DNA from 2 places in the Microbacterium sp. LWH3-1.2 genome. Region 2 is predicted to be linked to the other one. Evidence: predicted binding sites of a transcription regulator. Region 2 holds the regulator's gene; the other holds the start of a gene.
What was found. The regulator HspR, encoded in region 2, represses chaperone genes until heat shock. The targets are predictions, from matches to a motif close to AAGTTGAGTCNNNNNGACTCAACTT.

Region 1: a site for HspR is predicted at 4,061-4,085, ahead of MRBLWH3_RS15660 (ATP-dependent Clp protease ATP-binding subunit). Genes of this name have one in related genera too.

The regions. Positions count from the first base shown of each region.
Region 1 covers NZ_JBEGIK010000001.1:3,353,361-3,359,084, forward strand. The annotation lists gene MRBLWH3_RS15650 (LLM class flavin-dependent oxidoreductase) at 1-534, opposite strand, end outside; gene MRBLWH3_RS15655 (DUF72 domain-containing protein) at 648-1,430, shown strand; gene MRBLWH3_RS15660 (ATP-dependent Clp protease ATP-binding subunit) at 1,490-4,048, opposite strand; gene MRBLWH3_RS15665 (GNAT family N-acetyltransferase) at 4,223-4,594, shown strand; gene MRBLWH3_RS15670 (DUF3817 domain-containing protein) at 4,750-5,214, opposite strand; gene MRBLWH3_RS15675 (MarR family winged helix-turn-helix transcriptional regulator) at 5,279-5,698, opposite strand.
Region 2 covers NZ_JBEGIK010000001.1:672,081-677,804, forward strand. The annotation lists gene MRBLWH3_RS03200 (AI-2E family transporter) at 1-946, opposite strand, end outside; gene MRBLWH3_RS03205 (DUF2252 domain-containing protein) at 1,001-2,398, shown strand; gene MRBLWH3_RS03210 (MmcQ/YjbR family DNA-binding protein) at 2,417-2,833, opposite strand; gene MRBLWH3_RS03215 (heat shock protein transcriptional repressor HspR) at 2,852-3,322, opposite strand; gene MRBLWH3_RS03220 (DnaJ C-terminal domain-containing protein) at 3,430-4,428, opposite strand; gene MRBLWH3_RS03225 (nucleotide exchange factor GrpE) at 4,444-5,061, opposite strand; gene dnaK (molecular chaperone DnaK) at 5,064-5,724, opposite strand, start outside.

The DNA.
Region 1 (5,724 bases), 2.7 Mb from region 2:
GAGAACCGTGCCGTCGGCGACCTCACCGCTCAGTCGCAGCGTCTTCGGGCCCTCGGCGGCCGCGTACACGAAGGGCGGCGACGTCGGCGGGTAGTTCAGGCGCACGTCGCGCAGCGCGACGTACCGGCCGTCGACATTCAGCTCGTCACCGGCGAGGAGGCCGCGCAGGGCGGGCACGTACTCGCGCATGAGGGTCAGCGGCGAGGCGACGCGCGCGCCCACCTGCCCCATCCAGTCGAGCACCCCGTGACCGACGCCCGGAAGCAGCCGCCCCGGGAACAGGCGCTCGACGGTGGCGATCTCCATCGCGGTCGACGCCACGTTGCGCAGCGGCAGGGGCGCGATCCCGATGCCGATCCGCAGCCCCTCCGTCCACGCGAGCGCCGCTCCCACGGTCGCGAACGCGGACTGCCGGAAGCAGTCCTCCCAGATCCACAGCTCGGGCAGCCCCTCCGATTCGGCGGCGAGCACCGCGTCGCGGAATTCGTCGGGGCTGTGCGTGTAGGGGTTGAAGATCGCGCCGATGCGGGTCATGCTCCCACTCTGTCAGCGCCCGCCGACACGCGCACGCCGGCCGGGGCTAGTGAACGTGCCGCAACCGCGCAACCCCTTGGCCGCCGGCGGCTCCCGCGTCGAGGCTGGGACCCATGGCACGGATCGGGACGTCGGGATGGGTGTATCCGCACTGGCGCGGCGCGGTCTACGAAGGCGACCAGCGCACGTGGCTCGACCAGTATGCGGCGGAGTTCGACACCGTCGAGCTCAACGGCAGCTTCTACCGCTGGCCTCCCGATGCGCGCTTCGCCGCGTGGCGCGAACGCCTGCCGGGCGCTTTCGAGATGACCGTCAAGGCGCCGCGAGGGCTGACGCATGCACGGCGCCTGCGGGAGCCGGAGACCTGGATCTCCCGCGTCGGTCGTGGCCTTCACGAACTGCGCGGGCGGCGCGGGCCGCTCCTCGTGCAGCTGCACCCGCAGATGGAGCGCGACGACGCCCGCCTCGAGCACTTCCTCACGGCGCTGCCCCCGTGGATCCGGCCGGTCGTCGAGTTGCGGCATCCGTCCTGGACCGACGAGGCCGTCTTCTCGATCCTCGAGCGCCACGGCGCCGCGTACTGCGTCATGAGCGGCGCCCACCTGCCGTGCATCCTGCGTGCGACCGCCCGCCTCGTCTACGTGCGCCTGCACGGTCCCGACCCCGAGCACCTGTACGGCGGCTCGTACTCCGACGACGATCTCGCCTGGTGGGCCGAGCGCATCCGCGAATGGGAGCGTGCCGGCCACGAGGTGTACGCGTACTTCAACAACGACGGCGAGGCCCACGCCGTCCACAACGCGCGGACCCTGAAACGGATGCTGCCCCCTGACGCGGCGCCCTCCCCGCTCACCTGTCACGAAGTGCCGGTGGGACCAGCAGATCGTGACAGGTGAGCAGAGAGTCGAGGTCAGAGAGTCGAGGTCAGAGGTCGAGGTCAGAGGTCGAGGGTCGGTCAGGCGGCCACGGCGACGCGTGAACCCGCCACCACCGACAGCGCGTCGGCCGCGGCATCCACCGTCACGGTCCCGCCGTCGGCGAGCGCACCCGTGACGAACAGGTCGGCGATACGGTCGTCGACCTCGCGCTGGATGAGGCGGCGCAGCGGCCGGGCGCCGTACTCGGGCTCGTACCCGTTGTCGGCGAGCCACGCCACCGCCGCGTCGGTCACGACCAGCGACACCTCGCGCTTCGCGAGCCGCGCGTCGGAGGCACCGAGCAACAGGCGCACGATGCTCTGAAGCTGCGGCTTCTCGAGCCTGCGGAACAGCACGATCTCGTCGATGCGGTTGAGGAACTCCGGACGCATCGCCTCGCGCAGCTTGCCGAACACCCGGTCGCGCAGATCCTTCTCCGAGCCGAATCCGGTGGCCCCTCCGCCGTTGGCGAGGAACCCGATCGCTCCACCACGCGATGCGAGGAACTCCGAGCCGAGGTTCGAGGTCATCACCACCACCGTGTTGCGGAAGTCGACCGTGCGACCCTGGCCGTCGGTCAGGCGGCCGTCGTCGAGCACCTGAAGCAGCAGGTTGAACACGTCGGGGTGCGCCTTCTCGATCTCGTCGAACAGCACGATCGAGTACGGGTTGCGCCGCACGCGCTCGGTGAGCTGTCCGGCCTCGTCGTAGCCGACGTATCCGGGAGGGGCTCCGACGAGGCGCGACACGGTGTGCCGCTCGCCGAACTCGCTCATGTCGAAGCGGATCACGGCTGTGTCGTCGTCGAAGAGCGACCCCGCCAGCGCCTTCGCGAGCTCGGTCTTGCCGACGCCGGTCGGACCGAGGAAGAGGAACGACCCCACCGGGCGACGCGCATCGCCCATGCCGGTGCGGTTGCGCCGTACGGCCTTGGCGACCGCGGTCACGGCGTCCTCCTGCCCGATCACGCGATCGTGCAGCTCGTCCTCGAGGGACGCCAGGCGCTCGCGCTCGGTCTCGGTCACGCGGTTCACCGGGATGCCGGTGGCGCGGCTGATCACGGCGGCGATCTCGGGCTCGTCGACGACCGCCTCGGTGCGCACCGCGGCGCCTGCGGCGGTGGCCCGCTCGAGGCGGTCCTGCACATCGGCGATCTGGTCGCGGATCTGCGACGCCTCCTCGTAGTGCTCCGCCGACACCGCGGCGTTCTTGTCGGCCTCGAGCGTCGCGAGCCGCTCGATCAGCCCGCTCACGTCGACCTTCGACCCGAGGCGCAGCCGCAGCCGGGCACCGGCCTGATCGATGAGGTCGATGGCCTTGTCGGGCAGCACCCGCTCGCTGAGGTACCGGTCGCTGAGCTCGACGGCCGCGCGCAGCGCCTCGTCGGTGTAGACGATGCCGTGGTGCTCCTCGTACGCGGGCTTGAGGCCGCGGAGGATCAGCACGGCGTCCTCGACGGAGGGCTCACCCACGCGGACCGGCTGGAACCGGCGCTCGAGCGCGGGGTCCTTCTCGATGACGCGGTACTCCTTGAGCGTCGTGGCGCCCACGAGGTGCAGCTCGCCGCGCGCGAGGCGCGGCTTGAGGATGTTCCCCGCGTCCATGCCGCCGTCACCGGCGCCCCCGGCGCCGACCACGGTGTGCACCTCGTCGATGAAGACGATCAGCTCGCCCTTGTGCGCGGCGATCTCGTCCATGGTCTTGGTGAGGCGCTCCTCGAAGTCGCCGCGGTAGCGGGTTCCCGCGAGCATCGCAGGCAGGTCGAGCGCGATGACCCGCTTGCCGAGCAGCTGCTCGGGCACGGCGCCGTCGACGATCGCCTGGGCGAGGCCCTCGACGATCGCGGTCTTGCCGACACCGGCCTCGCCGACGAGCACCGGGTTGTTCTTGGTGCGGCGGCTGAGGATCTCGATCGTCTGCTCGATCTCGTCGGCCCGTCCGATCACGGGGTCGAGCTCGCCGGCCACGGCGCGCGCCGTCAGGTCGGTGCCGTACGTGTCGAGCATGGGGGTGTCGGATGCCGCACCCTCGGGCCGCACATCGGACGGCGTGGTCTCACCCGGTGTGACGGTCTCGCGGGCACCCTGCATGAGCGCCTCGGCGGTCACGCCGGCGCGCGCCAGCACCTGACCGGCGGGGGTGTCCTGCGCGAGCACGAGGGCGAAGAAGAGGTGTTCGGGGTCGACGTACGTCGATCCGGACGAGCGGGCGACCTGGAACGCGTGGAACAGCGCCCGCTGCACCGACGAGGTCACCACGGCCCCGTCGACGTCGGCGCCCGCCGTCGCGGAGGGAAGGCGCTCCTCGGTGGCGCGCGCGATGGCGTCGGCGTCCGCGCCGATGCGCTGGACGGCCTCACGCGCCGGGGCCTCGGCGACGAGGATGCGCAGCACATGCAGCGCGTCGAGCTCCTGCTGGCCGCGCTCGAGCGCGTACCTGCCGGCACGCCGGAGCAGCTCCTGGGTGCGTGAGCCGAGGTAGCGGCTCAGGTCGATCGAGCGCTCGGCACGCGCGCGCTCGCCCGCGAGGTAGCGTGCCAGGAACTCGTCGAACGAGCTCGCGTCGTCGCCGGCCTGAGGAGTGAAGTCTTCGGGCATTCCGTCTCCTGAAACTTGAGTGAACGAGCATCAAGTTTTGAACTTGATACGGGCATTGTCAAGTTCAACCGCTCCGCGGCAGAGGTATTCCCCGCTGTGCCGGATCCGTCCCGGAGGGTGTCCCACCCCGGGCGTAGCGTGAGCATGGGGGATCGAGATCGAAGAGGGAGAACCATGGACTGGAAGATCGAGCTGATCCACGTGCCGGTGTCCGACGTCGACCGCGCGAAGGAGTTCTACGAGCGGATCGGCTTCCATGCCGACCACGACCAGACCCCTGTCGAGGGGCTCCGCTTCGTGCAGATGACTCCGCCCGGGTCGGCCTGCTCCATCGCCTTCGGCACCGGGCTCGGCAACACTCTCTCACCCGGACAGCAGAACACCATCCAGGTCGTGGTGCCCGACGCCGACGAGGCACTGGCACACTTGCGCGCCAACGGCGTCGAGGGGCGCGGGGTCGACGACCAGGACTGGGGCCGGTTCGTGCAGTTCGACGACCCCGACGGCAACACCTGGACGCTGCAGCAGCTCCCCGCCTGGCGCTGAGCCCCGCAGCCTCCGTCGTCGACGACGCCGGCGGCAACACCCGACCCTGCAGCAGCGGCCGGCGTGGCGCCGAGCCGCGGCATCCGTCTCCACGACCGCGATGCGTCCTCGTCCACCCCACCCTCGGGAGGCGGGGCGGACGAGGACGCGGGCCGTCAACCCCGCCCGCCGGGCGGACCGAGGATGAGCAGCACGACGAACAGGAGCACGACGGCGAGGGCGATCAGCGCGCCGAGGACCCAGGGCCGCCGCAGGAACCAGCGCATGAGCCGGTCGTACCACGTGTCGTCGCGCGGGTCGTCGGTGACTTCGAGCCGCCACGCGCCGGCGAGCCGACCGCTGCGCTGGAGCCACAACTCCGCGGGGATCGTGGCGTACGGGATGACGGCGCTCACGAGCGCGAGCACCGTCGGGCCGACACGCCAGCGGTTGTTGAGGGCGACGAGGATCACGGTCGCGCCGTACGACAGGAAGATGAAGCCGTGGATGCCGCCGCCGATCGTGACGCCGAGCGCCCAGTCGGTGGTGGCGCGGAGGATGAGGCCGGCGATGAGGAGGGTCCACGAGATCGCCTCGAAGACAGCGAGCGCGCGGAACAGGGTGTGGGGATTGCGGAACACACCTTCAGCGTAACTGAAAGTGCTTCAGGCTTTCTGAAGGTTCGCGGGCCCCCGCGCTCCCGGCCTACTCGGGGGCCAGTCCGAACGGCTGCTCGTGCAGACCCTCCAACGCGCTGGCGAGTGCGGGCGCCCCCGCGGCCAGTCCCGCGTCGAGCGCTGCCAGCCGTTGCTCGGCCGCCTGCAGCACCTCGTTCCCCCGCTCGGTCACGCGCAGATCGGAGGCCGCGCCCGCGTGCTTCGTGGCGTCCGCGACGAGCCCGTCGGCGACGAGGGTCTGCACCGCGGTGTGCGCCGACTGCACGGTGATCTGGGAGCGGCGCGCGAGTTCGCTGAACGAGATGCCGGGCGTCGCCTCGATGTGGGCGAGCAGTCCGTACTTTCGGGTGGTGAGCCCGAGGTCGCGCAGCTGCGCGCCGAGGTGCGCGTCCCAGACGGCGGCCACGGTCAGCAGCGAGATGACGGGACTGAACGCACGGTCTGGCACCGTTGAATGCTAGTCCCGCTGCCCCG
Region 2 (5,724 bases):
GTGGGCCGATGACGAAGGTCCAGAACACGACCGAGAAGAAGCTGAGCGTGAGGCTCAGGTCGACCGCGTCGCTGACGAACTTCGGCTGCACGAGCACCTGGAGAACGACGTTGACGACGCAGTAGATCGCGATGACCCCGAGGAACAGCGGCCATCCGCCGACGACGAGAGCGAGCACCGCCGGCGGTATGAGGCCCAGCACGAACCCGATGTTCGGGATGAAGTTCGTGACGAACGCGAGCACCGCCCACACGATGGGTGCCGGCACGCCCAGGGCCCAGAGCGCCAGCCCGTCGATGATCGCGACGATCGCGCCGAACGACGCGTTCACGACGTAGTAGCGACGAACCCCCGTGTTGAGGCGCCCGATGCGGGCGAGGACCGGGCGGCGACCGGCGCCGAAGACCCGCTCCGCATCGCGGTACCGCGCGGCGTCGGCCGCCGTGAAGATGATGTACGAGACGACGAAGAAGAGGGCCGTGACCACTCCGATCACGGTGCCGCCGATGCTGCCGACGAGCCCCGCCAGCGCCTTCGGGTCGAGGACCGAGGCCGCAGCATCCGTCGCCTGCTGATCCAGCCCGACGGACTGGAGCCACGCGAGGAAGTCGTCGAGGCTGCCGCGCAGCTGGTCGAGGTAGTCGGAGACGAGGCCAGCGAACTGCACGCCGGCGACCCACAGGAGCAGGCCCATCACCACGAGCACGAGGTACGCGAGCACGATGACCGCGGTCGTGCCGGTCCAGCGGGGCCAGCCGCGCCGCTCGAGCGGCCTGGAGACCGGCTCGCAGATCACGACGAGGACGATGGCGAGCGCGAGCGGGCCGATCAGGCTCCGCGCGAAGTACACGCCCGCGAGCACCACCACGGTCGTGGCGAGCACCAGCAGCACGCGCAGGCTCGGCGAGATCGGAGGGGGTGGGGCGGGCTGCGCGGCGCGAGTCACGGCGTCAGGGTACCGCCCTTCCGGGTCGACGCCGCACAGTGCCACACTGGGCCCATGTCTACGATCGACGCCTCGCCCATCGGCCGCACGTGGGCCCCACTGCCGTCCTACGCCGACCACGTCGCCGAGGGCCGCGCGGCCCGCGAGCGCAATCCCCGCGAATCGCTCGCCGAACTGCCGACGAACGACCGCGATCCCATGGGGATCCTCGACGCGCAGGATGAGGACCGCGTCCCCGAGCTCGTGCCGCTGCGCACCGAGCGCATGGCGGCGAGCGCGTTCGCGTTCTATCGCGGCACGGCCGCCCTGATGGCCGCCGACCTGTCCCGCTCGCCGTCGAGCGGTGTCAGCGCGGGGTCCTGCGGCGACGCTCACGTGTCGAACTTCGGACTGTACGCCTCGCCCCAGCGGACCCTCGTGTTCGACCTCAACGACTTCGACGAGGCCGCGTGGGCGCCGTGGGAGTGGGACGTCAAGCGGCTGGTCACGAGCATCGTCATCGCCGGCCAGTCGACGGGGCGCGCTGATTCGGTGGTGCGTGAGGCGGCGCTGGACGCGGTGCGTGTCTACGCACGCGCGATCGGCACGGGCGCCAAGCGCAGCCCCCTCAAGCGCTATTACGACCGCTTCGACGCGCTGGCCGCCGAACGGGCCGTCGACGACGACACGCGCGCCGCCATCGACTCCGCGGTCAAGGAGGCGGAGAAGCGCACCGGCGCGCGCGCGGCGAAGAAGATGACGCAGGTCGACGGCGAGGGCCGAGCGGTCTTCATCGAGGCGCCGCCGACCATGACCCACATCGACGCCCAGTCCGAGGAGCGGGTCCTCGGCGTCTTCGACCAGTACGTGCAGTCGGCCAACATCGACATCCGGGCGCTGCTTCAGAAGTACCGCATGTCGGACATCGCCCTCCGTGTCGTCGGGGTGGGCAGCGTCGGGACGCGGTGCTTCGTGATCTCGATGCAGGACGGCGACGACGGCGTGCTGCTGCTCCAGGGCAAGGAAGCGGGCAAGAGCGTGCTGATCGAGTACGGCAAGGCCGAGCAGCCGGAGGTCGTGACGCGCTTCATCGACCAGTACGGCGACGGCGGACGCGTGGTCGGCATGCAGCGGATCCTCCAGTCGGTGTCCGACCCTTTCCTGGGCTTCGTGCGCCGCACGACCTACGGCGCGCAGCGCGACTTCTACGTGCGCCAGTTCCGCGACAAGAAGGGCGGGTTCGACATGGACGAGCTGGACGACTCGGCCTTCCTCTGGTACGCCGACGCGTGCGCCGCGACGCTCGCCCGCGCGCACGGCCAGTCGCCGACCGGATCGGTCGTCGCCGGCTACGTCGGCGGCGGCAAGGTCGCGGGCGAGGCGATCCTGGAGTGGTCGTACGCGTACGCCGACCTCTCCCGCGCCGACTGGGAGCTGTTCCGCACGCACCGCGGGGTCGACGCGGCGGGGTGAGGCGCGGGGCGCTGAGCGCTATCCGGTTGCCGGCGGGTGAGCGGCGAGCCACTCGTTCGCGACGCGCGTGGTGACTCGCAGCAGCCACGCGTCCGTGATGACCTCGCGCAGGTGTTCGAGACCGATGCCGTCGAGGCGCACCAGCACCGCGGGGTACCCGTCGAAGTGCGGGATCGTGAAGAACGCGTCGGGGTAGGTCTCGATCAGCGCCGCCTTGACCTGCGCGCCGTCGGTGCGCACGCCCACGACGTCCCCGGGCGGCCATTCGCGCCCGAGCGCGGCGAGCTGATCGAGGTCGCGGCCGCTCGGGCCGCGCTGCCACACGAACGCGCCGGCGGGCGTCCGCCAGCCCGCGCCGCCGCGGTGCCCGTCGGCGCGTTCGATCACGCCGGGGAACCCGAGCGCGATGGCGCGGACGTCGTCGAGGGTCGCCATGTTCCCGTCGTCCGTGATTCAGGCGTCCGGAGTCTGCCCGGGAAGCTCGCTCTGCTGCTCGATCGGTGCGCGCGGACGCCACACGACGACCTCGGTTGCGCGGCGGACCCGCGTGCCGTGCCGAAGCGTCACGACCGACCCTGTGGAGCCGGCCGCGAACACGCGCGCGCCCGGGCGCTTCTCGAGCTCGACGCGCATGCGGTCCTCGAGGTCGCGGACGCGGCCGTGGAGCTCCTGCACGCGGTTCTCGAGCTCCAGGATGCGCACGATCGCGGGGAGGCCGATGCCGTCCGACGACATGCGGGCGACCTCGCGGAGCTGCTCCACGTGCCGCAGCGAATAACGGCGGGAACCGCCCTGGGTGCGGGCGGGCACCACCAGCCCGAGCCGGTCGTACTGGCGGAGCGTCTGCGGGTGCATGCCCGACAGCTCGGCGGCGACGGCGATCGCGAAGATCGGGGCATCCTCGTCGATGTCGTCCTCGGTCATTCTCGTCACCTCCTCATCGCTCGCGAGAACAGGAGATCTCGCCAGGACAGGACGCTTCGCGCGGGATCGTCCTGTTCTCGCCGGATCTCCTGTTCTCGGCAAGCATCTCAGCCCTGCGCCTTGGCCATCAGGTCGGCGCGCGGGTTCTCCTTCGGCTCGAGGCTCTGGAAGCGCTCGAGCGCCTCACGCGCGGCCTCGTCGAGGTGCGACGGCACGGCCACCTGCACCTCGGCGAGGAGGTCGCCGGTGCCCTTCGCCGTCTCGACACCGCGCCCCTTGACGCGAAGCACGCGCCCGGACGGCGTGCCCGGGGCGACACGCAGCCGCACCGGATCGCCGCCGAGCGTCGGCACCTCGATGGTGGCGCCGAGCGCAGCCTCGGTGAACGTCACCGGCACGGTGACGCGCAGGTTGAGTCCGTCCCGCGTGAACACGGGGTGCGGACGCACGGTGACCTGCACGACGATGTCGCCGTTCTCGCCGCCGTCGGGCGAATGACGCCCGCGGCCGCGCAGCCGGATCTTCTGTCCGTCCGCGACGCCCGCGGGGATCTTCACCTTGAACGGCTTGCCGTCCTCGCCCTGCAGCGTGATGGTCTCGCCCCGGGTCGCCGTGACGAAGTCGATCGTCGTGCGCGCCGTGACGTCGGCACCGCGCGTCGGGCCGCCGAAGCCGCGGTAGCCGCCGCTCGGCTGCCCGAACCGCCCGGAGCCGAACCCGCTGCCGCCCTGCTGCTGGTTGAACATCGCGAAGATGTCGTCGAAGTCCTCGGCGCTCTGATAGCGCGCGCCGCGGCCCTGGTTGAACATCGAGAAGACGTCCTCGAACCCCCCGGCTCCGCCCTGGCCGCCGGCGGTGAAGCGGGCGCCCGAGCCCATCGCGCGGATCTGGTCGTACTCCTTGCGCTGCTCCGCGTCGGAGAGCACCGCATACGCCTCGCTGACCTCCTTGAACTTCGCCTCGGCGGCCGCGTCACCCTGGTTGGAGTCGGGGTGGTACTTCCGCGCGAGCTTGCGATACGTCTTCTTGAGGTCAGCCTCGCTGACGTCCTTCGAGACGCCGAGCACCGAATAGAAGTCCTTGTCGAACCAGTCCTGACTGGCCATGGAGCCTCCTTCGGGTTATTCGGCGGGAACGGCGACGACGACCTTGGCCGGACGCAGCTCCACCGAGCCGAGACGGTAGCCGATCTCGACGACCTCGACGATCGTCTGTTCGGTTGCGCCCGGCGTCGGCACCTGGAAGATCGCCTCGTGCTGCTGCGGGTCGAACGTCTCGCCGGCTGCGCCGTACGTGGTGAGCCCGATGCGCTCGGCGACGCCGCGGAGCTTGTCGGCGATCGCGGCGAACGCCGACCCCTCTTCGAGGTCGCCGTGCTTCTCGGCGCGGTCGAGGTCGTCGAGCACCGGAAGGATGCCCTTCGCGACCGCGCCCTGCGCCCGCTCGATCTCGACCTCGCGCTGCTCCTCGGTGCGGCGGCGGTAGTTGGCGTACTCGGCCTGCAGACGCTTGAGGTCGTTCAGCAGCTGCGACTCGAGGTCCGCGAGCACGGCGTCCTCGGCCGCGGCGTCGGCGTTCTGCGCGGCACCGAGGATGTCGTCGACCGTGAGCTCGTCGTCCTGCCCGTCCTGCGGCGCGGGGCCGGAGGCGTTCGCCTCCGACCCCTCGCCCTCAGGCCGGACCTCTTCGCCGCCGCCCGGCTCTTCGACCGGTTCGGGGTTGTGGTCCTTGTTCGCCATGGTTACTTCGACCCCCCTGAGCCTGCCGAGGGGCTCTCGTCCTCTTCGTCGACGACCTCGGCGTCGACGACGTCCTCGTCGGAGTCCGTCGGAGCCTGACCGTCGCCCGCTGCGCCGGCGGCAGCATCCGGAGCCGCCTGCGAAGCCTGGCTCGACGCGTAGATCGCTTCACCGAGCTTGCCCTGGCTCTGGTTGAGCTTGTCGAACGCGGTCTTCACCGCCTCGTCGTCATCGCCCGCGAGAGCGGTCTTGAGCGCGTCGACGTCGGCCTGGACCTCGGTCTTGACGTCCTCGGGGAGCTTGTCCTCGTTCTCCTTGATGAGCTTCTCGATGGAGTACGAGAGCGTCTCGGCCTGGTTGCGGACCTCGGCGGCCTCGCGACGCTTCTTGTCGTCGGCGGCGTGCTCCTCGGCCTCGCGCACCATGCGCTCGATGTCGTCCTTCGGCAGCGACGAGCCGCCGGTGATCGTCATCGACTGCTCCTTGCCGGTGCCCTTGTCCTTCGCGGACACGTGGACGATGCCGTTCGCGTCGATGTCGAAGGTGACCTCGATCTGCGGGATGCCGCGCGGAGCCGGCGCGATGCCGGTCAGCTCGAAGGTGCCGAGCGGCTTGTTGTCGCGGGTGAACTCGCGCTCGCCCTGGAAGACCTGGATCGCGACC